DNA from 2 places in the Actinoplanes ianthinogenes genome. Region 2 is predicted to be linked to the other one. Evidence: riboswitches for the same ligand, from Rfam matches in the RefSeq annotation. Region 2 holds a riboswitch; the other holds the start of a gene.
What was found. Region 2 has a riboswitch for thiamine pyrophosphate ahead of Aiant_RS28005 (ECF transporter S component). Riboswitches for the same ligand answer to the same signal wherever they lie in the genome.
Positions count from the first base shown of each region.

Region 1: another riboswitch for thiamine pyrophosphate. It lies ahead of Aiant_RS24675 (thiamine phosphate synthase); the one in region 2 lies ahead of Aiant_RS28005 (ECF transporter S component).

Region 1 covers NZ_AP023356.1:5,433,038-5,443,578, reverse strand. Annotated here, with positions in the region: gene Aiant_RS24710 (DUF5305 family protein) at 1-1,226, shown strand, start outside; gene thiC (phosphomethylpyrimidine synthase ThiC) at 1,223-2,743, opposite strand; gene thiD (bifunctional hydroxymethylpyrimidine kinase/phosphomethylpyrimidine kinase) at 2,819-3,583, opposite strand; gene Aiant_RS24695 (thiamine phosphate synthase) at 3,580-4,272, opposite strand; gene Aiant_RS24690 (thiazole synthase) at 4,266-5,018, opposite strand; gene thiS (sulfur carrier protein ThiS) at 5,015-5,215, opposite strand; gene thiO (glycine oxidase ThiO) at 5,206-6,222, opposite strand; gene Aiant_RS24675 (thiamine phosphate synthase) at 6,219-6,803, opposite strand; TPP riboswitch at 6,797-6,907, opposite strand; gene Aiant_RS24670 (ABC-F family ATP-binding cassette domain-containing protein) at 6,941-8,587, opposite strand; gene Aiant_RS24665 (class I SAM-dependent methyltransferase) at 8,614-9,234, opposite strand; gene Aiant_RS24660 (hypothetical protein) at 9,330-10,079, shown strand.
Region 2 covers NZ_AP023356.1:6,164,553-6,175,093, forward strand. Annotated here, with positions in the region: gene Aiant_RS27970 (aldo/keto reductase) at 1-848, shown strand, start outside; gene Aiant_RS27975 (5,10-methylenetetrahydrofolate reductase) at 999-1,916, shown strand; gene Aiant_RS27980 (PH domain-containing protein) at 1,928-2,302, shown strand; gene Aiant_RS27985 (hypothetical protein) at 2,348-2,863, opposite strand; gene Aiant_RS27990 (CehA/McbA family metallohydrolase domain-containing protein) at 2,860-4,569, opposite strand; gene Aiant_RS27995 (energy-coupling factor transporter transmembrane component T family protein) at 4,637-5,428, opposite strand; gene Aiant_RS28000 (ABC transporter ATP-binding protein) at 5,425-6,831, opposite strand; gene Aiant_RS28005 (ECF transporter S component) at 6,835-7,425, opposite strand; TPP riboswitch at 7,484-7,587, opposite strand; gene Aiant_RS28010 (alpha/beta fold hydrolase) at 7,695-8,510, shown strand; gene Aiant_RS28015 (DUF6328 family protein) at 8,529-9,083, shown strand; gene Aiant_RS28020 (hypothetical protein) at 9,049-9,657, opposite strand; gene Aiant_RS28025 (Fur family transcriptional regulator) at 9,711-10,118, opposite strand; gene Aiant_RS28030 (ArsR/SmtB family transcription factor) at 10,115-10,414, opposite strand; gene Aiant_RS28035 (metal ABC transporter permease) at 10,427-10,541, opposite strand, start outside.

The DNA.
Region 1 (10,541 bases), 730 kb from region 2:
AGACAACGGCCGCGCGCTCCGCGGAGGATCAGTCGGCCGCTGTCGCGGAAGAGACGGTCGCCGCTGAGGTGACAACGGAGGCTGAAGCCCCGGCCGAACCGGAGACCGCCACTCAGGCAGAGGTCGAGGCCGAACCGGGGACCGCGATCCCGGAGGAAGATGGGACCGGGCCGGAGAGCACAACCCAGGCGGAGGGCGAAGCCGAGGCCGCCACCCCGGTGAAGGAAAAGACCGAGCCGGAGGCCGCCGCCCAGGCGAAAGACGAGACCGAGCCGGAGGCCGCCGCCCAGGCGAAAGACGAGACCGAGCCGGAGGCCGCCGTCCAGGCGAAAGACGAGCCCGAGCAGGAGGCCGCCGTCCAGGCGGAAAAGAAGGCCGAGCCGGACGCTGCCATCACCGAAAACGAAGCCGAGCCGGAGAGCATTCCGGAGCCGGGAGAAGCGCCGAAGGCCGCCGGGACTGCGAGGAAGGCGACGACCTCGACGCGAGCGAAGACCCCGCGAAAGGCCGCGCCGGCGAAGGCCGCAACCGCTCAGGAACATGCCGCCGCACCGGAATCCTCAGAGACGGAAGGTGGCGCGACGGAGCGGCCGGCTCGACGTTCGCCGAGGCGGCGGCAGAAGGTGGCGCCGGAGGCTGAGCCGGTCGAGGACGCACCGAGCGGGACGCCGGCGGTGGAGCTTCGGGCGGCGGCTCCGGACGTACCGAAAGAGGATGTGGCGGAGTCGGCGGCGAACAGCGATGCGGAGCCGGCGAAGACCGCTCCCCGGAAGCGGGCAGCGAGCCGCAAGCCCCGCGCTCGCAAGGCAGCGGCCCCGGAGGCCGGGGCCCAGCCGCAAGCCAAGGCCGACAACGAAACGACCGTCGGGCCCGGGCCGAAAGCCGAGACCGCGAAGACGACCGGGACCACGATCCCCGAGGCCGCCGAACCGGTGGCGGAGACCACGGAGACGACCGGAACCGAGAGCAGGACCGCGGAGACGCCCGAGGCAAAGGGTGACACCGAGGCGGCAGAGGGGAAGAGTGCGCAGGACATGGCAGCGGAGCGGAAGGCGGCCGAGGAGCTCGCCGAGCGGAACCAGGCGCTGGAGCAGGCGATCACCCGCAAGGCCGAGCGGGATCAGGCGGCCGCGGACCGGGCCCGCAAGCAGCGCTTGGCGCGCGCTGCCCCGCGTGACCCGGTCTACGACTTCCTGCCCCGCCCGAAGCGGCCCGAGCAGGACTAGGCCGAGCTGACCGGCAGGTAGACCCGGCCGCCCGCGTCCACGAACTCCGACGACTTGGCCTTCATGCCGGCCGCCCGCAGCTCGTGGCTGATCTTCATGGAGCAGAACTTCGGGCCGCACATCGAGCAGAAGTGCGCGGTCTTCGCCGGCGCGGCCGGCAGCGTCTCGTCGTGGTACGCCCGAGCCGTCTCCGGGTCGAGGGCCAGCTCGAACTGATCTTCCCAGCGGAACTCGAACCGGGCGTGCGACAGCGCGTCGTCCCAGGCCTGGGCGCCGGGGTGCCCCTTCGCCAGGTCCGCCGAGTGCGCCGCGATCTTGTACGCGATCATCCCGGCCTTGACGTCCTCCTTGTTCGGCAGGCCGAGGTGCTCCTTGGGCGTGACGTAGCAGAGCATCGCCGTCCCGAACATCCCGATCATCGCGGCGCCGATCGCCGAGGTGATGTGGTCGTAGGCCGGGGCGATGTCGGTGGCGAGCGGCCCGAGTGTGTAGAACGGCGCGCCCGAGCACAGCTCCTGCTGCAGGTCCACGTTCTCCTTGATCTTGTGCATCGGCACGTGGCCGGGGCCTTCGACCATGACCTGGACGTCGTACTCCCAGGCGATGTGGGTCAGCTCGCCGAGCGTGCGCAGCTCGGCGAACTGCGCCTCGTCGTTGGCGTCCGCGATCGATCCGGGCCGCAGGCCGTCGCCGAGCGAGAACGTGATGTCGTACTCCCGGAAGATCTCGCACAGCTCGCGGAAGTGCGTGTAGAGGAAGTTCTGCCGGTGCTCGGCCAGGCACCAGGCCGCCATGATCGACCCGCCCCGGGAGACGATGCCGGTGACCCGCTCGGCCGCCAGCGGCACGTATTCGAGCAGCACGCCCGCGTGGATCGTCATGTAGTCCACGCCCTGCTCGGCCTGCTCGATCACGGTCTCCCGGAACAGCTCCCAGGTGAGCTTGAGCGGATCACCGTTGACCTTCTCCAGGGCCTGGTAGATCGGCACGGTCCCGATCGGCACCGGCGAGTTGCGGACGATCGCCTCGCGGGTCTCGTGGATCCGCGGCCCGGTGGACAGGTCCATCACGGTGTCGGCGCCCCACCGGGTGGCCCAGGTGAGCTTCTCCACCTCCTCGGCGACCGACGAGGTGACCGCCGAGGTGCCGATGTTCGCGTTGACCTTCACCAGGAACTTCGACCCGATGATCATCGGCTCGGACTCGGGGTGGTTGCGGTTGGCCGGCAGCACCGCTCGCCCGGCCGCGATCTCGTCACGGACGACTTCGGCGTCGACACCCTCGCGGACCGCGACGAACTCCATCTCCGGCGTGATGTCGCCGGCCCGCGCGGCGGCGAGCTGGGTGCGCCCGTCCCACCACGGCTTGCGTATCGGCGGCAACCCCTGCGACGGGTCGCTGCCCGGACCGGACGTGTCGTAGAGCCGCACCGACGAGCTGCCGTCGGTCAGCACCACCTCGTTGAACGGCACCCGGATCTCCGGCCGGGAGCCCTCCACGTAGACCTTGCGCCTCATGTTTCCTCCCATGTAGGTACAAAACCGGCAGCCGATGGCAGCACGCCACCCCGCCGGAGCCTGAAAGTCCGGGCCCTACCGCGCCCAGAAGTGGTCCAGCGGTCCGGGCCCGGCGCCCAGCCGCCAGGAGGCGCCGCCGCGCAGCGCCCCGGTCACGTATCGCTTCGCCGCCGCGACCGCGTCCGGCACCGAGTCGCCGGCCGCCAGCCGCACCGCGATCGCCGAGGAGAAAGTGCACCCCGACCCGTGGTTGTTCGCCGTCGGCACCGGCTCGCCGCGCAGCTCGGACGTCGCCCCGTCGTGCCAGAGCAGGTCGACCGCCAGTTCGCTCCCGGTCACCACCACGGCGCGCGGTCCGCGGCCGGCCAGCGCGGCCGCCGCCGCGGCCATCTCCGAGGCGGTCTCGACTCGCTGTCCGACGAGGGCGCCGGCTTCCGCTCGGTTCGGGGTCACGACTTCGGCGTACGGCAGCAGCACCGAAACGATCGAGGCCTCCCCGAGCCGGCTCCCCGAGGTGGCCACCAGCACCGGGTCGACGACCAGATTCGGCAGGTCGGCGGCGCGGTCGGCGAGCACCTCGGCGACGGCGGGATCGGCGATCATCCCGACCTTGACGGCGGCCACCGGGAGGTCGCTGAGCACGGCGTCCAGCTGGGCGGCGACGGTGCCGGCGGGGATCGGGTGGATCGCGGTCACGCCCAGCGTGTTCTGGGCGGTGACGGCGGTGAGGACCGAGGTCCCGTAGGCGCCGAGGGCGGCGAAGGTCTTGAGATCGGCCTGGATGCCGGCGCCGCCGCCGGAGTCGGAGCCGGCGATGGTGAGGACTACCGGCGGGGTCATGCCCGGGCCTCGCTGTGCCGTTGTCCACATTGTTTCGTTGTCCACAGGGTGGGGGCGGGGTCCTCGGGGGCGGCGTCACACTGGGACTCGGGGTCGCCCCCCAGGGCGGGTGGGGGCTGTGATTGAGCGGCGGCAAACGACCCGGCCAACATCCGAGCCACCCGCTCCGGATTCGCCGCCCGCATGACCGCCCCCAACACCGCGATCCCTGCCGCCCCCGCCCCCGCACACTCCGCCGCCCGAGCCGCCGAATCCACCCCACCCAACGCCAGCCACGGAACACTCCCAGCAAGCTCCGCGGCCCGCACCACACCCAGCGCCGGCCCATACCCCGGCTTCGTCGAAGTCAGATAGATCGGCGAGAGCGTCACATAGTCCACACCGGACAGCACCTCGGTCCCATGCCAAGACCGCCCGACCAGCGGCACCCCGTCCGGCACCGGATCCGCCGCCGCCAGATGCACCGCCGCCCCACCGAGCGGATCCGGCCCGGCCACGATCAGCCGCCCGGCCGGCACCACCGCCCGCAGCTCCTCCGCCAGCTCGACGCGCTGCTCGCGGGGCAGGTCACGTTCGCGCAGCACCACCCAGGCCGCTCCCCCGCGCACCGCGGCGGCGACCGTCTCCACCAGCGGCCCCACCGCTGATCGCCGATCGGTGAGCACCACCAGCCCGCCCGGGGTCACCACACCGGTATCCCCTCGTCCGGTGTGGACGCCACCGCGTGGAACCGCCGCGGGATCCGCCCGGCCCGCCGGGCAAGCCGTCCCGCCGCGACCGCGTGCCGCATCGCCACCGCCATCGTGGTGGGGTCGTCAGCCCGGGTGATCGCGCTGGCGACCAGCACCGCGTCGCAGCCCAGCTCCATCGCGAGGGTGGCGTCCGACGCGGTCCCGATCCCGGCGTCCAGGACCACCGGCACGTCGACGCTCTGCCGGATCAGCTCGATGTGGTGCGGGTTGGAGATGCCCAGCCCGGACCCGATCGGCGAACCGGCGGGCATCACCGCGGCACACCCCGCGTCGGCCAGCCGGCGGGCCAGGATCGGGTCGTCCGTGGTGTACGGCAGCACCGTGAACCCGTCCATGACCAGCGCCTCCGCCGCTTTCAGCAGCTCGACGCCATCCGGCAGCAGGGTCCGCTCGTCCCCGATCACCTCCAGTTTGATCAGGTCGGTCTCGAATGCCTCCCGCGCCATCCGAGCCGTCTTGATCGCGTCTCCGGCGGTGTAGCACCCGGCCGTGTTCGGCAGGATCCGCACCTTGAGCCGCTCCAGCATCGGCAGCAGCCCGGGCCCGGCCGCCTCGACCCGCCGCAGCGCCACGGTGACCAGGTCGGTCTCCGACGCGACGATCGCCTCCTCCAGCGCGGCGAGGCTGTTCGCGCCGCCGGTGCCGAGGATGAGTCCGTTCTCCGGTAGCAGGTCCACGGTCACCCGCCCTGCGCGGCGGTCAGCACCTCGACCGCGTCGCCGTCGGCCAGGTCGACCTGTGCCCAGGTGGACCGCGGCACGACCGAGCCGTTGACGGCGACCGCGACGCCGCGGTGCGCGTCGGTGATCTCGGCGACCAGGGCGGCCACCGAGCAGGACTCGGACCGGGTCTGGTGCCGGCCGTTGACGGTCAGGCGCATCCGAACCTCCCGGGGGTGAAAGCGTCGATGATCGGGTCGGTCTCCCCGGTGAGCACCAGGTCGGCGATCAGGCGCGCGGTGATCGGCGCGAGCAGGATCCCGTTGCGGTGGTGCCCGGCCGCGACGATCACGTTGTCGCGGAGGGTTCCGAGGATGGGGGCGTTGTCCGGGGTGCCGGGGCGGTGCCCGACGCTGACCTCGGCGAGTTCGTGCTCGGCGAGGCCGGGGACCAGGTCGAGGGCGGCCCGCAGCAGGTCGTGGACGCCGCCGGCGGTGGGTGTGCGGTCCGTGCGCTCCTCCTGGGTGGCGCCGACCACGACTTCGCCGTCGGCGCGCGGGACCAGGTAGACGTGCCGCCCGTCGGCGGCGCCGTCGATCACGTGCCGGAGCAGTCCGGGCTCGCCTCTGAGCCGGAGCACCTGGCCTTTCACCGGCCGGATCGGCAGCCCGGTGAGGGCCGCCGTGCCGCAGCCGGCCGCGACCACGACGACTTCCGCTTCCAGTTCGGACACGGCAGAGACAAAACGCTTTTCGGTACGCCCGTCGAGCGCCGCCCGCAACGCCCCGACCACACGGCGCGGGTCCACCTGCCGCTCGGTCGGCGCGTAGGCACCGGCCCGGATCCGCGGGGAGAGCGCGGGCGCCAGATCCCGCACCTGCGAGCCGGTGAGCGGCGCCAGCTTCTGATGCTTCCACTCCCGGGCCATCTCGGTCACGTCGTCCGCGGTGAGCGCCACCCCGAGGGTCCCCGCGCTGTCGTAGCCGACCTCACCCAGGCCGGCGGCGAAGGCCGGCCACAGCTCGCCCGACGCCTCCAGCAGTCGCTCCAGCTGCGGAACCTCGAAGACCGACTCGCCACCCGGGGCGAGCATCCCGGCGGCGACGTGCCAGGCCCCGTCGGTCCCGTCCGGCGCCGGGTCGTAGACGGTGACGTCCGCCCCGCGGCGCAGCAGCTCGGCCGCGATGCTCAGCCCGATGATCCCGCCGCCGACGATCGCGGCCCTCATGCCAGCGCCTTCAGGAACGCGGCGGCCGCGCCGCGCGGGTCCGCGGTGAACGCCGCGACGGCGGCGATCCCGTGCGTCTTGAGCAGCGGGGCCCGCTCCAGGGTGATCCCGCCGATCGCCAGGACCGGGGTGCCCGGGACGGCCGCGGCGACCTCGGCGACCCGGTCCGGCCCGAGCGGCGGCGGCAGTCCGTCCTTGGTGGACGTGGGGAAGGTGGGGCCGACCCCCAGGTAGGACGCGCCGTCGGCGACCGCGGCGCGGGCCGCCTCCGGGGTGCGGCAGGTGGCGCCGACGATCGCGGCCGGGCCGAGCACCTGCCGGGCGGCTGCCACGGGCAGGTCGTCGGCGCCGACGTGCACGCCGTCCGCTCCGGCCGCCAGTGCCACGCCGATCCGGTCGTTGACCAGGCACATCGCTCCGGCGTCGCGGCAGATCTCGAGAGCGGCGACGGTTATCGCGTACGCGAAACGGTCGTTGCTCTTGATTCTGATCTGCACCGCCACGCCGGGCTGTGCGACCCCGCGGACGACGTCCAGGTCGTCGGTGATGACGTGCAGTCTGGGGAACGACAATGCGTCCATGACGCGCTCCTCCCTGCGCCGGCATGATCCGGATCAGGTTCGACGGTCGGGGGCCGCATCAGCCCCCCTCTCAGCCCGGTGCCCGGACTCCCGTGGGTTGTTGTAACCGGACCCTAACCGGTCCGTGACGATCCGCGCTAGCGGACGTCCCAAACCGGCTCGGGGACCTCGACCACCTCGTTGTCGGCCCTGAACAGCACGAACCGGTCGAAGGAACGGGTGAACCAGCGGTCGTGGGTGACCGCGATCACTGTCCCGTCGAAGCCCTTCAACCCCTCCTCCAGGGCCTCCGCGGAGGCCAGGTCGAGGTTGTCGGTCGGCTCGTCGAGCAGCAGCAACGTCGCCCCGGACAGCTCCAGCAGCAGCACCAGGAAACGCGCCTGCTGGCCGCCGGAGAGGGTGCCGAACCGCTGGTCGCCCTGCGCCGAGAGCTCGTAGCGGCTGAGGTGTTTCATCGCGCCCGCCCGGTCCATCCCGGAGCGATGGTCGTCACCCCGCCAGAGGATCTCGACGAGTGTCTTCTCCATCAGCTCGGGCCGGTCGTGGGTCTGCGAGAAGTGGCCGGGCCGGACCCGGGCGCCGAGCCGGGCCACGCCGCTGTGCTTCACGTGCGCGAGCGGCGCCCCGTCGACCGGCTGGTGCTCCAGGTCGGGCTCGCTGCCGCCGGCCGCCAGCAGCCGCAGGAAGTGCGACTTGCCGGTGCCGTTCGCGCCGAGCACGGCCACCCGGTCGCCGTACCAGATCTCCAGATCGAACGGGAACGTCAGATTTTCCAGTTCGAGCTGCTCGCAGATCACCGCGCGCTTGCCGGTGCGGCCGCCGCGCAGGTTCATCCGGACCGACTGCTCCTTGGGCGGCAGCGGCGGCGGACCGGCCTCCTCGAACTTGCGCAGCCGGGTCTGCGCGGCCTGATAACGCGAGGCCAGCCCGTCGTTGTAGGCCGCCTTGTTCTTCAGCGTGAACACCAGCTCGCGCAGCTTCTCGTGCTCCTCGTCCCAGCGGCGGCGCAGCTCCTCCATCCGCTCGTGCCGGTTCGACCGGGCCTCGTGCCAGGAGGCGAACCCGCCCGGATGCGTCCACGCGCCGCCGCCCTCGACCGCGACCACCCGGTCGGCGGTCTGCGCCAGCAGCTCCCGGTCGTGCGAGACGTACATGATCGTCTTGGCCGACTCCCGGATCCGCTGCTCCAGCCAGCGCTTGGCGGGCACGTCGAGGAAGTTGTCCGGCTCGTCGAGCAGCAGCACCTCGTCGGTGCCGCGCAGCAGCAGGTCGAGGGCGAACCGTTTCTGCTCGCCGCCGGAGAGGGTGCGCACCACGCGGTGCTTCGTCTCCTCCCACGGCTTGCCGAGGATCGCGACCGCGACGGTGTCGAAGACCACCTCGGCGTCGTATCCGCCGGCCTCGCCCCAGGCGGTGAGGGCGTTCGCGTACGCGATCTGGCTCTTCTCCGTCTCGTCCAGCGCCGCCGTCGCCCTCGCCAGCCGCTCGCCCGCCTCCCGCAGCGGCGGCGCGACCAGCGAGAGTGCCAGGTCCTCCAGCGTCCGGTCGTCACCGATCATGCCGATGAACTGGCGCATCACGCCCAGCCCGCCGACCCGCGCGACGGTGCCGGACTGCATCGGGATGTCGCCGGCCACCATCCGCAGCAGGGTGGTCTTGCCCGCCCCGTTCGGCCCGACCAGCGCGACCTTGGCGCCCTCACCGACCCGGAACGACACGTCGGCGAACAGCTCCCGGCCATCCGGCAGCACGAACCCGGCGCCGGCCACATCCACGTAACCCATGCCCGGCATCCTGCCCGGTCAGCGCCTCAGGCGACAGCCGGTTTCCGGTGCACCCGGAGCACCCGGAACCCCTTCTGGCTGGCCACCCGCTCGACCTGCCAGCCCTTGCCGGCCAGCCAGGTGTGCAGCGAGTCACCGCCCAGGTTCCGGTTGATCACCAGCCAGGCGACCCCGTCCGGGGCGAGCCAGGGCAGCCAGCGCTCCATCAGCGCGTGCAGCTCGGCCTTGCCGACGTGGGTGGGCGGGTTGCTCCAGATCTCGGTGAACGTGACGTCGTCCGGCACGTCGTCCGGCGCGCTCACCCGGACCCGGCCGGCCAGCCCCAGAGCGGTCGCGTTCTCCACGGTCAGATCGCGGGCCCGGGAGTTCACGTCGATCGCGTAGACGATGGTCCCCGGCGCCTCGGTGGCCAGCACGCAGGTGATCGGGCCGTAACCGCAGCCCAGGTCGAGCAGCGCTCCCGCGGTCCCGGCCGTGGGCAGCTCGGCCTTGCGCAGCAGCACCGCGGTGCCCGGGTCGAGCCGCCCGGCCGAGAACACCCCGGAGGCGACGGCGAGCCGGTAGTCCCGCCCGGCCACGCTGAACTCGATCTCACCCCGACGCATCGGGGCGTCCGGGTCGGTGCTGAAGTAATGCTCGGCGGTCACCCCGTCAGTCTCCCGCGTCACAACGCCGCCGCGACGACCGGGTGGCGGACAGGCTGTGCGTTCATCGATCGACGTGCGCTCCTACGTTGTCACCCATGCGGTACGCCACCCCGAACCGCTCCGCCCACCGCGCCACCCCGGCACTCGACCTGATGTTCCTGGTCCGGAGCCTCCCCCGGCCCAGCGCCGGCCAGCACCGCCAGCACACCCGGACTCAGGCCGCGCCGCGACGGCACGCCTGGCGTGAGCCGTATCCGGCCATCCAGCTGTTCACCCGCGGCCTGGCCGCGCTGATCGTGCTGGGCATCTTCCTGACGCTCGGCTTCCTGGTCGTCGCCGACGACCATCAGGACCCGGTCACCCCCGCCGGCCGGGTGCCGCTCACCGTCCCGGACGCCTTCCCGGCCGGCGCGGCCGGTTATCGGGTGGAAAGAGCGGTGGCCGAGGCCGACTGCACGCTCGCGGTCACCGGCGACTTGCGGTCCGCGCTTTCGGCGTACGGGTGCAGCCAGGCCGTCCGCGCGAATCTCACCGTCCCGGACGGGGACTACCAGGTCACCGCGGGCATCCTCGACCTGGCCGACGCGCAGAGCGCGGTGGCCGTGGCGGACCGGGTCCGGCAGCTGGTCGAGACCGGCGACGGCAGCTTCACCTCGATGACCGGGACACCGACCGCCGCGGGCACCCCGATCGGCTGGCGGGCCCGGGGCCACTACCTGATCTACTGCGCGATCGCCGGCCCGGGCGGCGAGCCCGCCCTGGGCGAGGATCCGCAGCTCCAGGAAATCACCGCACACCTGCTCGACACGTACCTGAGTGACCAGGTCCTCGCCCACCGCCCCTGACCGTCGATACCCGGCCGCACGCCCGTCGCCTGCCTTACCCGGTGTCCTGGCTCGCCCGGTGTCCTGGCTTGCCGAGACCGGGCTGGCGTCCATGGCCCTCGCCCCGGCCCGGATAGGGCATACGCGCCAGCCCGAGGCATCGAGCTGGCGTCCATGGCCCTTGCCCCGGCCCGAATGGGGCCATACGCGCCAGCCGAAGGCATCCAGCTGGCGTCCATGGCCCTCGCCCCGGCCCGAATGGGGCCATACGCGCCAGCCGAAGGCATCCAGCTGGCGTCCATGGCCCTCGCCCCGGCCCGGATAGGGCCATACGCGCCAGCCGAAGGCATCCAGCTGGCGTCCATGGCCCTTGCCCCGGCCCGGATAGGGCCATACGTGCCAGCCGAAGGCATCGAGCTGGCGTCCATGGCCCTTGCCCCGGCCCAGATGGGGCCATACGTGCCAGCTGAACAGGGCATCGGT
Region 2 (10,541 bases):
TGGATCACATCGACACGGCGACGTTCTACTGCTCGCCGGGCGGGATCATCGACGTCGGGCCGGGGCCGGTGCGGCATGCGACTGAGTTGATCAGGGTGGCGCTCCGCGCGTACCGAAATCGGGTTGTGATCGCCACGAAAGTCGGACCGGTCCGCCTGCCGGACGGACGCTGGGGTGCGGCGGACACGCCGGAGCGGCTGCGCGGGCAGGTCGAGGAGAACCTGCGGCGGCTCGGCGTGGCGACGCTGGACCTGGTCAACCTGCGGATCACGCGGCATGTGGCGGTTCCGTTCGCGGAGCGGTTCGGCGCGCTCGCCGCGATGCGCTCCGAGGGACTGATCCGGAACCTGGGACTGTCCAACGTCGGGCTGGCCCAGCTGGACGAGGCGATGCGGATCGCGCCGGTGTCCTGCGTGCAGAACGCCTACTCGGTCGACGTGCGCGGGGACGACGAGTTGCTGCGGGTGTGCGGGGAGCGGGGCATCGCCTTCGTGCCGTTCTTCGCGATCGCGGGAACGCGGCGAGAGGCCGGCGCGGCCCGGGATCAGCGAGAGGCCGGCGCGGCCCGGGATCAGCGAGAGGCAGGCGCGGCGCGGGACCGGCGAGAGGCCGGCGCGGCCGGGGATCGGCGAGAGGCGGGCGCGGAGGGGGATCGGCGGGCGGCGGCGGTGGGGCGGGTCGCGGCTCGGCACGGGGCCAGCGAGCATCAGGTGCGGCTGGCGTGGACCCTGCACCAGGGGCCCCACGTGCTGGCCATCCCGGGCACCGGCGACCTCACCCACCTGGAGCAGAACATCGCGGCCGCCGCCCTCCACCTGACCGAAACCGATCTGTCCGACCTCGCCTGACGGGAGATCCGCATTACTCCTCCGACCCGGCACGGTTGCTTGACGGTGAGGGTGTGGGGCTGAGGCCGCGCGTACCGGAAGGGGTTCGGCTGGCGGGATGGCGGGGGGTGTTGTGCCGGTCACTCGGAGATGGGTTTTTAGGGTGGGGGCATGACTCGTGAGGGACTGCCGCGGCTGCTTGCTGAGACTCGTAGCGGGGTTTTGTTGTTCAGCATCACGCCGCCGAAGCGCAGCACGGCCGAGGAGCGGATCAAGGAGATCGCCGAGGTCACGCTGGAGCGGATCGGCGGGCTCGACCTCGACGGGCTGATTCTCTACGACATCGACGACGAGTCGGATCGGAACCCGGACGAGCGGCCGTTCCCGTTCCTGGCGACCCTCGACCCGGCCGAGTATTACGCGACGCACCTGGACGCCTGGTCCCAGCCGGTGATCATCTACCGCTGTGTCGGGAAGTACCGGGAGGACGAGCTGGCCACCTGGATGCGGGAGGCGGACCCGGAGCGGGTGCTGAGCGTCTTCGTCGGCGCGTCGTCCGGGGGCAAACAGGTGCGCACCGGGCTGCGCCGCGCCCAGGAGCTGCGTGCCGAGGTGCGCCCGGAGCTGCCGCTGGGCGCCGTGGTGATCGGTGAGCGGCGCGAGGAGCACCTGCGGATGCTGGCCAAGCAGGAGCGGGGCGCGAGCTTCTTCATCTCGCAGGTGGTCTACCACGTCAACGAGACCAAGAACCTGATCTCCGACTACTACTACGAGTGCCAGGCGCGTGGCGTCCAGCCGCGGACCACGATCTTCACGTTGTCGCTGTGCGGCTCGCTCAAGACGCTGGAGTTCCTCGGCTGGCTCGGCGTCGACGTGCCCCGTTGGCTCCAGAACTCGCTGCGCCACGCCGCCGACCCGGTCGCCGAGTCGTACAAGCACTGCCTCGACATCGCCCGTGACCTGCGCGACTTCTGCGAGCACCTGGGCGTCCCCTACGGATTCAACGTCGAGAGCGTGTCGATCCGCAAGGCCGAGATCGAGGCCACCATCAAGCTCGCCGCCGACGTCGCGGGCCTGCTGGGACGTTAGGGTCACCGGCTGTGATCGATTTCAACAACGGCTCCGTCTTCAAGCTCAACCCGTGCGACCCGGGCGAGCTCATTCCGCAGGTCGCGCCGTTCCTGATCCAGGGCGAGCAGGTGATCTTCGCGTTCCGGTCGGTCCGCGACTTCGTGGTCTTCACGAACAAGCGGCTGATCGCCGCCAACGTGCAGGGCATCACCGGGTCGAAGACGGACTTCACCTCGCTGCCCTACGGCAAGATCCAGGCGTTCTCGGTGGAGACGGCCGGCAGCCTGGACCGGGACACCGAGCTGGATCTGTGGTTCAGCGGGCTCGGCAAGGTCCGCCTGGAGTTCAAGCGCAACGTGGACATCCGGCAGCTCAGCCAGATGATCGCCGCCTACGTCCTGTGATCCGGCCGGCCCGGGCCGCGGAGGCAGTCCCGGGCCGGTCAGGCGTCAGTGTGTGGCGCAGCAGGGCGTGGGGTCGCGGCGCTCGAACGGGACCAGGCGGTCTCCGGCGGACGGCGTGGTGACCAGGACCAGTTCGCCGGAGCGGAACTGCGGGCGGACGAAATCGCCGGTGTCCACGATCGTCTCCGGGCCGGCCGGACCGCCGCCCAGCACCTCGACCCGGGCGATCGAGCTGCGCTGGAGGATCTCGCTCACGGTGAGCGCGCCGGTCAGCCGGGTGCTGCCGGGGAAGCGCACGGCCCGCCCGGCCGGTCCGGTCGCCGCCGCGTCGGCGGCCGGCCGCAACGCCGGGTCGGTGTCGAACTCGGCCGGGGTGAGCAGGCTGATCGCGACGTGCGGGAACGGCGCCGCGACCAGGTGGGTGCAGGCCAGGACCGGGACCGGGGTCAGCTCCTGGATCCAGTGGTCGGCCTCGGCCAGCGTGCGGTGCCCGAGGCTGACCCCGACGATCCGGGCGCTGCCGCTGCCGGGAACGGCAGCGGCGCCAACGGCGTGTGTCATCGGGGGAGGACCCAGATGGGGTTGGTGTAAAACCACAGGTCGCCCCACGGATCAGCGTCGCCGGCCACGTCCAGCCGGGGTCCGTACGGGTCCACCCCGGCCCCCATCAGCCCGGGCTGCGTCCGGTTCCCGTCGGTGCCCCGCACCCGGACGTAGAACGGCTTGTCCAGCCGCCCCAGGTCGAAGCTGAGCGAGACCGGCCCGCCGCTCCGGCTGATCTCGAACGACGTGACCACCCGGGTGTCCGGCGCGGTGAAGGCGTCCCGGTTCGCGACCGGCCCGGTCACCGTGCCGACGATCACGTCCACCCGCTTGAGCTTCGGGACGAACGCCGCCCAGTTCGGGGTGTCCTGGAGATCGAGGTCCAGGGTCAGCTCGGTCGAGGTGCCCCGCTTGACCTGGAGCACCCCGCCCAGCGGGGTGCCGGTGTGCCGGCGGCGGTCGCCGGTGACCCGGACCCGGGCGTCCAGGCCCTTGATCAGGCGGCCGTGGTCGACCCAGACCCGCCCGGCCCGCAGGCCGTCCATGACCGCCCGGTACGAGAACGACGTCGAGCCCACATTGGTCCGCCCGTAGTAACCGGGCCAGAAGTCACCGGCCGTGGTCAGCGTCTTGCCGGTGTAGACCGGGTCGTCGTACCTGCCGTTGGCCTCGAAGTCGCTGTCCGGCCCCCGGTCGGACTGGTCCAGGTAGACCACGTGCGAGTCCGAGTTCACCGTGATCCACCAGGCCTTGCCCTCGGCGAGCAGGCTGTCCCACAGGCCGCCGACCGTGGCGGTCATCCAGTCGAAGCCACCCCAGGTGCGGTAACTCTCCAGAGGGTAGCCGGGGAACGACGCGGCCGACGGGTTGTTGTCGTAGTAGCCGCGGGCGCCGCCCCGCCCGTTCGGCGCCGGGATGCCGGCGGCCTGGTGGCCGGGCGCGCCCTCGAAGCCGATGGCGATGCTCGGGTCGGTGTCCCGCCAGTTGCGGATCTCGTGCGGCGAGTCGACGCCGCGCCGGGCCGGGTGGTTGGCCAGGAACAGCGCACCGTCCACCTTGCGCGCCCTGACCTGCTCGCCGAGGAACTTGATGCCCGCGATCGCCAGGGCCTCGTTCTGCTCGACGGTGTTGGTGGCCGGCTGCAACGACCCGTCGTACGCGTTCTCGAACCGCTTGAGCACGTCCACCTCGTTCTTACCCGGGTGAACGAAAACGGTCGCGTGCTCGGCGCCCGGGATGTTCCACTCCAGGCCCTGGAAGGTCAGGAGCCCGGGAAGCGCGGAGCGGGTCTTCACGATGTCCGGGTTCACCCGGTCCACGCCGATCTTGGCGTGCGTGGCGCTGCCGTGGTCGGTGATGACCAGCCAGTCCAGCCCGTACGCGTGCCCGTGCCCGGCCTGGTCCAGCACCCGGTACTGGGCGTCGGAGCTGTACTGCGTGTGAATGTGGTGGTCGCCGGCGAGCCAGGCGAACCCGCCCTTCGCCGACCCGCCCCCGACCTGGTCGTGGGTGTGCGGGAGCCCGGCGGCCGCCGCGGCGCCGGGCCGGGCGAGCACCGACGCGGCCGCCGCGCCCGCGCCGAGCAGGCCGGCGCCGCGCAGGAAGGTGCGGCGCGAGTGGTCCGCCGGGGAGAGTTCGCTGTCCGGGATGCTCGGATCGAGCGCTTCGGGGAGATCGTTGCCGGTTGTCGTCGCCGCAACGGGATGATCGTGGCCATGACCCATGGGAGGCAATCTCGCGGTTGCAGGCCAACGTCCCTTGTCGAGACGGTGGCGTCGCGACGAACACGCGTCAACCGATGATCGGCCGGAACAGACCGAGAGCGATCGTCGCGGTGAGGATCAGGACGGACAGCAGGAACGCCACGACGACCAGCGCGGCGTCGGCCCCCGTGAAGCGCTGCACCCGGGCGAACGTCCGCGGCGTCCCCGAGTCGAACCCCCGCGCGTCCATCGCCACCGCCAGCCGCACCCCCCGGCGCAGTGCCCCGACCAGCAGCGCGAAGCCGGTCGACGCGAACACCGCCGGACTGCGCCCGGTGTCGATCCCGCGGGCCCGCCGGGCCAGGGTCAGCATCCGCCACTCCTGCCCGAGCAGCGGCAACAGCCGGAAGGCCGCGAGCGCCCCGATCGCGAACCGGGCCGGCGCCTTCGCGTTCTGCACCAGCGCGTCGGCCAGGTCGGTCGGATCGGTGGTGGCGAACACCACGATCCCGGGCAGCGCCACCGCGAAGATCCGCAGGATCAACCCGGCCGCGCTGCTCAGCACGCCGGTGGTGACCTCCGCCGGGCCGAGCGAGAAGAGCAGGTCACCGCCCCGGTCGGCGGCGAACAGCAGCATGCTGACCAGCACCCCGAACGCGGCCACCAGCAGCGGCCAGGCGCGCCGCGCGAGCACCCGGGCCCGCACCCCGAAGAACGGCAGCGCGGCCAGCTCGACCAGCAGCGCGAGCCCCGGCGTCACCGGGTCCAGCGTCGCGATCAGGGGCAGGGTGAAGAGCAGCGCGGCGGCGAGCTTCGCGACCGGATTCCGCCGCGCCAGCGGCGCGCCGGAATCCGCGACCGGCTCCAGGATCAGGTTCACTCCGGGCCGCCGAGGGCCAGGGTCCGATCGGCTACGGTACGCACGAAGTCTTCGTCGTGAGTGACCGCGACGATGCCGTGCCCCTCGTCCCGCAGCTCCGCGACCAGGGCGACCAGCTCCACCCAGGTCCGCCGGTCCTGCCCGAACGTGGGCTCGTCGAGCACCAGCAGCCGCGGGGCGGTGGCCAGCGCGGTCGCCACGCTCAGCCGCCGCGCCTCGCCGCCGGAGAGCGTGTAGGGATTGGCCGCCGCCAGCCGGTCCAGCCGCAGCCGGTGCAGCAACTCGTCCACGGTCACCCGGATCTCCCCGGGTGACCGGCCCAGCCGCCGCGGGCCGAGCGCCAGCTCGTCGGCGACCCTGGCGGTGACGAACTGGTGCTCCGGGTTCTGGAAGACCGAGCCGATCCGCTGGGTCAGGGTGGCGGCCCGCCAGCGGTGCGGTGGCCGCTTGTCACCGAACCCGGTGATCCGCCCGGAGCCCGGCGCGAGCAGACCGCCGAGCAGCAGCGCGAGGGTGGACTTGCCGGCGCCGTTCGGGCCGGTGACCGCGAGCACCTCGGCGGCCCGCGCGGTCAGCGACACCTCGGGCAGCCGGCCCGGGACGGTGACCCGCTCGGCGCTCAGCAGAGGCTCGGCGGCGGACGGTCGTACCGAAGAAGCGGCGGCCGCGACCGGGCGGCCCGGCACCCAGACCCCCTCGTCGGCGAGCTCGTCGCCGCAGGCGGCGAAGACCGCCTCGGGCGTGCCCTCGGCCCGCACCCCGCCACCCGGCGCCAGCACCACCACCCGGTCCACCAGCGGCAACGCCTCGGCGACCCGATGCTCCACGATGATCAGTGTGGTGTCCGGGCCGGCCGCGCGGCTGACCGCTTCGCGGATCAGCGCGGCGCCGGCCGGATCGAGGTTGGCGGTCGGCTCGTCGAGCAGCAGCAGGCCCGGGCGCAGGGCGATCACCCCGGCGAGAGCCAGGCGCTGCGCCTCGCCGCCGGAGAGCGCGTGGGTCGGACGATCATTCGGGTACGGGAACCCGACGCGCGTGAGAGCGTCGGTGACCCGGGGCCAGATCCCGGCCGCGGGCAGTCCCCGATTTTCCAGGCCGAACGCCACGTCGTCGCCGGAGCGGGCCATCACCAGCTGGGTCTGCGGATCCTGGAAGAGGATGCCGACCCGGTCCCGGGCCTTGCGCGGCTCCAGCCCGTCGATCTCGACGGTGCCCTCGGCCTCGCCGGAGTCCTCCGGCAGCAGCCCGGCCAGCGCGGCCAGCAGGGTGCTCTTGCCGGCCCCGGAGGGACCCAGCAGGAGCACCCGCTCGCCGCGCCGCACGTGCAGGTCCAGCCCGCGCACCGCCCAGGCGCGACGGCCCGCGTGCCGCCACCCGAACCCGCGCAGCAAGACCTCTGCCATGAACTAGATGAGTGCCCGCTCGCGGCCCGCCGCGAACCGGTCGAGGACGCCGGTCGGGGCCAGTGCCCGGACCACCAGCCAGGCGCCCGCGCCGGCCACGACGGCGGCGCTGGCCACGGTGATCAGGGCGTAGGGGACCCGGTAGCTCCACAGGTCGTAGTCGTAGGTCCAGACGAACCAGTCGAAGACCGCGGCGACCACGCCGGCCAGGGCGCCGGAGAGGATGCCGACCGGCAGGGTGAAGACCCGGTAGCGGAACAGGGCGAAGGCCAGCTCCGCGCCGAGGCCCTGGGCGGCGCCCTGGAAGATCACCGTGGCGCCCCACTTGTTGCCGAGCAGCGCCGAGATGATGGCCGCGACGGTCTCGGTGAAGAACGCGGCGCCCGGCTTCCGGATGATCAGCCCGCTCAGCACGGCCGGCAGGAACCACATGCCGTAGAGGACGGACTGGGCCGGCGGGAAGAACAGGAACGCGTTCTCGGTGGCGGCCCAGAGGGCGTCCCAGGCCCAGAAGATCACGCCGAACGCGACGGCGATGACCGAGGCGATCACGATGTCTATCGTGCGCCATCTGTTGGTGGTGGTCGATGTCATGTACGCCTCCCAGCGTGTACACCGGGAGGAGACGCACGCCATGGACGGCCCATGGCGCGGCTGGAGAAGACCGAACTTCCTGCGCTGGCATTACCCAGATCAGGTACGAGGGTCTGCGGCCAGGCCGCACTCTCAGCGCTGTGCGCTCCCCTGTCGGATCGAATCTCGGCCGCGACGCGCGGTTTCGCCGTCACGGCCAAGCTTCGGTGGATGTGCTTCGATGACGCTAACACCGGGGTACCGGTCCGGCACAGCGAGGGAGTCATCACATGGAGGTCAAGGCTCGTGGGCTGACGTTCGAGGTGGCCGAGGGCGGTCCCGCGGACGGGCAGCCGGTGCTCCTGCTGCACGGATTCCCGCAGGACCGGCGCGAGTTCGACCTCCTGATGCCCCGGCTGCACCACGCCGGCCTGCGCACCTACGCGATGAACCAGCGCGGCTACTCGCCCGGCGCCCGCCCGTCCGGCCCGGGCGCCTACCGGATCGGCGAGGCGGTCGCCGACGTGCTCGCCGTGCTCGACGAGCTCGGCCTGGAGTCGGTGCACCTGGTCGGGCACGACTGGGGCGCCCAGGTGGCCTGGCTGGTGGCCGGCCGGCACCCGGACCGGGTGCGCACGCTGACCGCGATCTCGGTGCCGCACCCGCGGGCCATGATGCTGGCGCTGCGGGTCCGGCCGAGCCAGTCCGCCCGGCTGGCGTACTTCCAGCTGTTCCGCAGTCCGGTGGCGGAGAAACTGCTGCTCGGCGGCGGCGCGCTGGTGCTGCGCCGGATGCTCGGCCCGATCGGGCCGCGGGCCGACCTGTATGTCAAGGCGATGCGCGAGCCGGGCCGGTTGACCGGCGGGCTCAACTGGTACCGGGGCTTCCGCACCGCGGACGTCGCCGACCTGGGTGAGATCACCGTGCCGACCACGTTCGTCTGGAGCGACCGGGACGGCGTGGTCGGGCTCACCGCCGTGCTGCGCACCGCCGACTGGGTGCGTGCCGACTACCAGCTGGTGGCGATGCGCGGGGTGAGCCACTGGGTGCCCGAGCAGGCGCCGAAGGAGCTGTCCGACGCGGTGCTGGCACGCATCGGCGTTTGACCATGGGCCGGACCGGGCATGGCCGTGACCATGGCCCCCTCGTCCAACGAAACCGAAAAACAGCGGTGGGACCGTAACTTCGCCGATCTGTTGCAGGAGCTACGGGTCGCGCAGACGGGCGTGCAGATCCTGTTCGCCTTCCTGCTGACCCTGCCGTTCTCCAGCGGCTTCCCGAAGGCCACCGACTTCCAGAAGGACGTCTACATGGTGGCGCTGATGAGCGCGGCGTTCGCCACCGCGCTGATCATCTCGCCGGTGGCGTTCCACCGCGCGCTGTTCCGCCAGGGCCGCAAGCCGGAACTGGTCCGGTACTCGCACCGGATGGCCACCAGCGGGCTGGCCTGCATGCTGGTGTCGATGGTCAGCAGCGTCCTGCTGATCACCGACTACGTCCTGCACGCCCGCTGGGCGGTGATCCTCACGGTGGTGGCGGCCGGCTGGTTCCTCACCTTCTGGGCCATCCTGCCGATCACCCACCGCAACTGGGCCGACGACGACGACAAGGACGGGTACGTCCTGGACGACGCCCCGGTCGGCGTCAGCTCCGGGACGGGCGCAGACCGAGACGCCTGAGCTCCAGCTCGGCCAGCGCGTCGACGGCGGCCGCGTCGCCGTTGCGCCAGCTCTGCGCGATGTCCGGGCCGAGCCGGGTCAGCTCGCCGAGCGGCCGGGAGGCCAGCGCCCGCAGCGCCAGCAGGTCCCGGCCGGCCGGCTCGTCGCGGACCGTCACGGCCACCGAGGCGCGCCGGATCCAGCGCAGCCGCAGCGGCAGCCAGAGGAACAGGACCAGGGCCAGCGGTAACGAGATCGCCATCAGCGGCAGGATCAGTGCCAGCTTGTCGACGAGTTCCTGCTGCTGGTGGCCGGCCTCGGCGATCGAGCGGGCGGCGTCGGCCGCCCCGGTGAACGGCTTGGTGAGCTGGTCGCCGACCACCGGCACCCGGCCGACCTTGCCGCCGGCGTCGGCCAGGTTGTCGGCGATGCCGCTGCCGGCGCTTTCCAGCTTCGCGCCGGGGACGGCGAGTTTCTCCACCAGGTCGTGGATCCCGAGCGCGACGCGGACCCACAGGTAGATCCAGAACAGGATGAGGAGGTCGGTGATCACTTGGCGGGTGGCGGTGGGTACGCGGTCGGCATAGAGCTTCACAAGCCGAAGCCTCGCACCCGGGCCGGATCGGCGCATCCGGGCACCCTCAGGGATCACTCAGCCTTGGCGGCGCACTCCGGGCAGGTGCCGAAGATCTCCAGGGTGTGCGCGACGTCGACGAAGCCGTGCTCGCCGGCCACCTTGTCGGCCCAGGACTCCACCGCCGGGCCGAGCACCTCGACGGTCCGCCCGCAGGACCGGCAGACCAGGTGGTGGTGATGTCCCTGGCTGCACCGCCGGTAGAGGTGCTCGCCGCCGGGCGGGCGCATCACGTCCACCTCGCCGGCGTCGGCCAGACCCTGCAGGGTGCGGTAGACGGTGGTCAGCCCGACCCGTTCGCCCCGGTCGCGCAGCATCGCGTGCAGGTCCTGTGCGCTGTGGAAGCCCTCGGTATGGGACAGCACTTCACGCACCGCGCTCCGCTGCTTGGTGTTGCGCTGCGCGCTGCTCTCCGGGTTCACGATCGGCTCTCCCTCGCGTGGCTGACGGCGTCCGCGACGATGTGCGCCACGTGTTCGTCCACCAGGGAGTATGCGATCTCGCGGCCGCGCCGCACACCCCGCACCACGCCGGCGCCGCGCAACACCCGCAGGTGCTGCGAGACCAGCGGCTGCGGGGCGCCGAGTCGTTCCACCAGATCGTGCACACAGCGCTCGCCCGAACCCAGCTCGGCGACGATGGCGATCCGGATCGGAGCGGACAGCGCTCGCAACAGCGCGCCCGCGGACTCGTACGCTTCGTAACCGGTGGCCGTCATAGTCCTTTTCTCTCAAGCATGAAGCACGACATCCGGAGGCTCGACCGGGGCCGGTGACCCGGCTCTGCGCCGCCGCCGGAGCACGCTGATCCCGGTGGTGACCAGGAACGCGGCCAGGGCCAGCAGC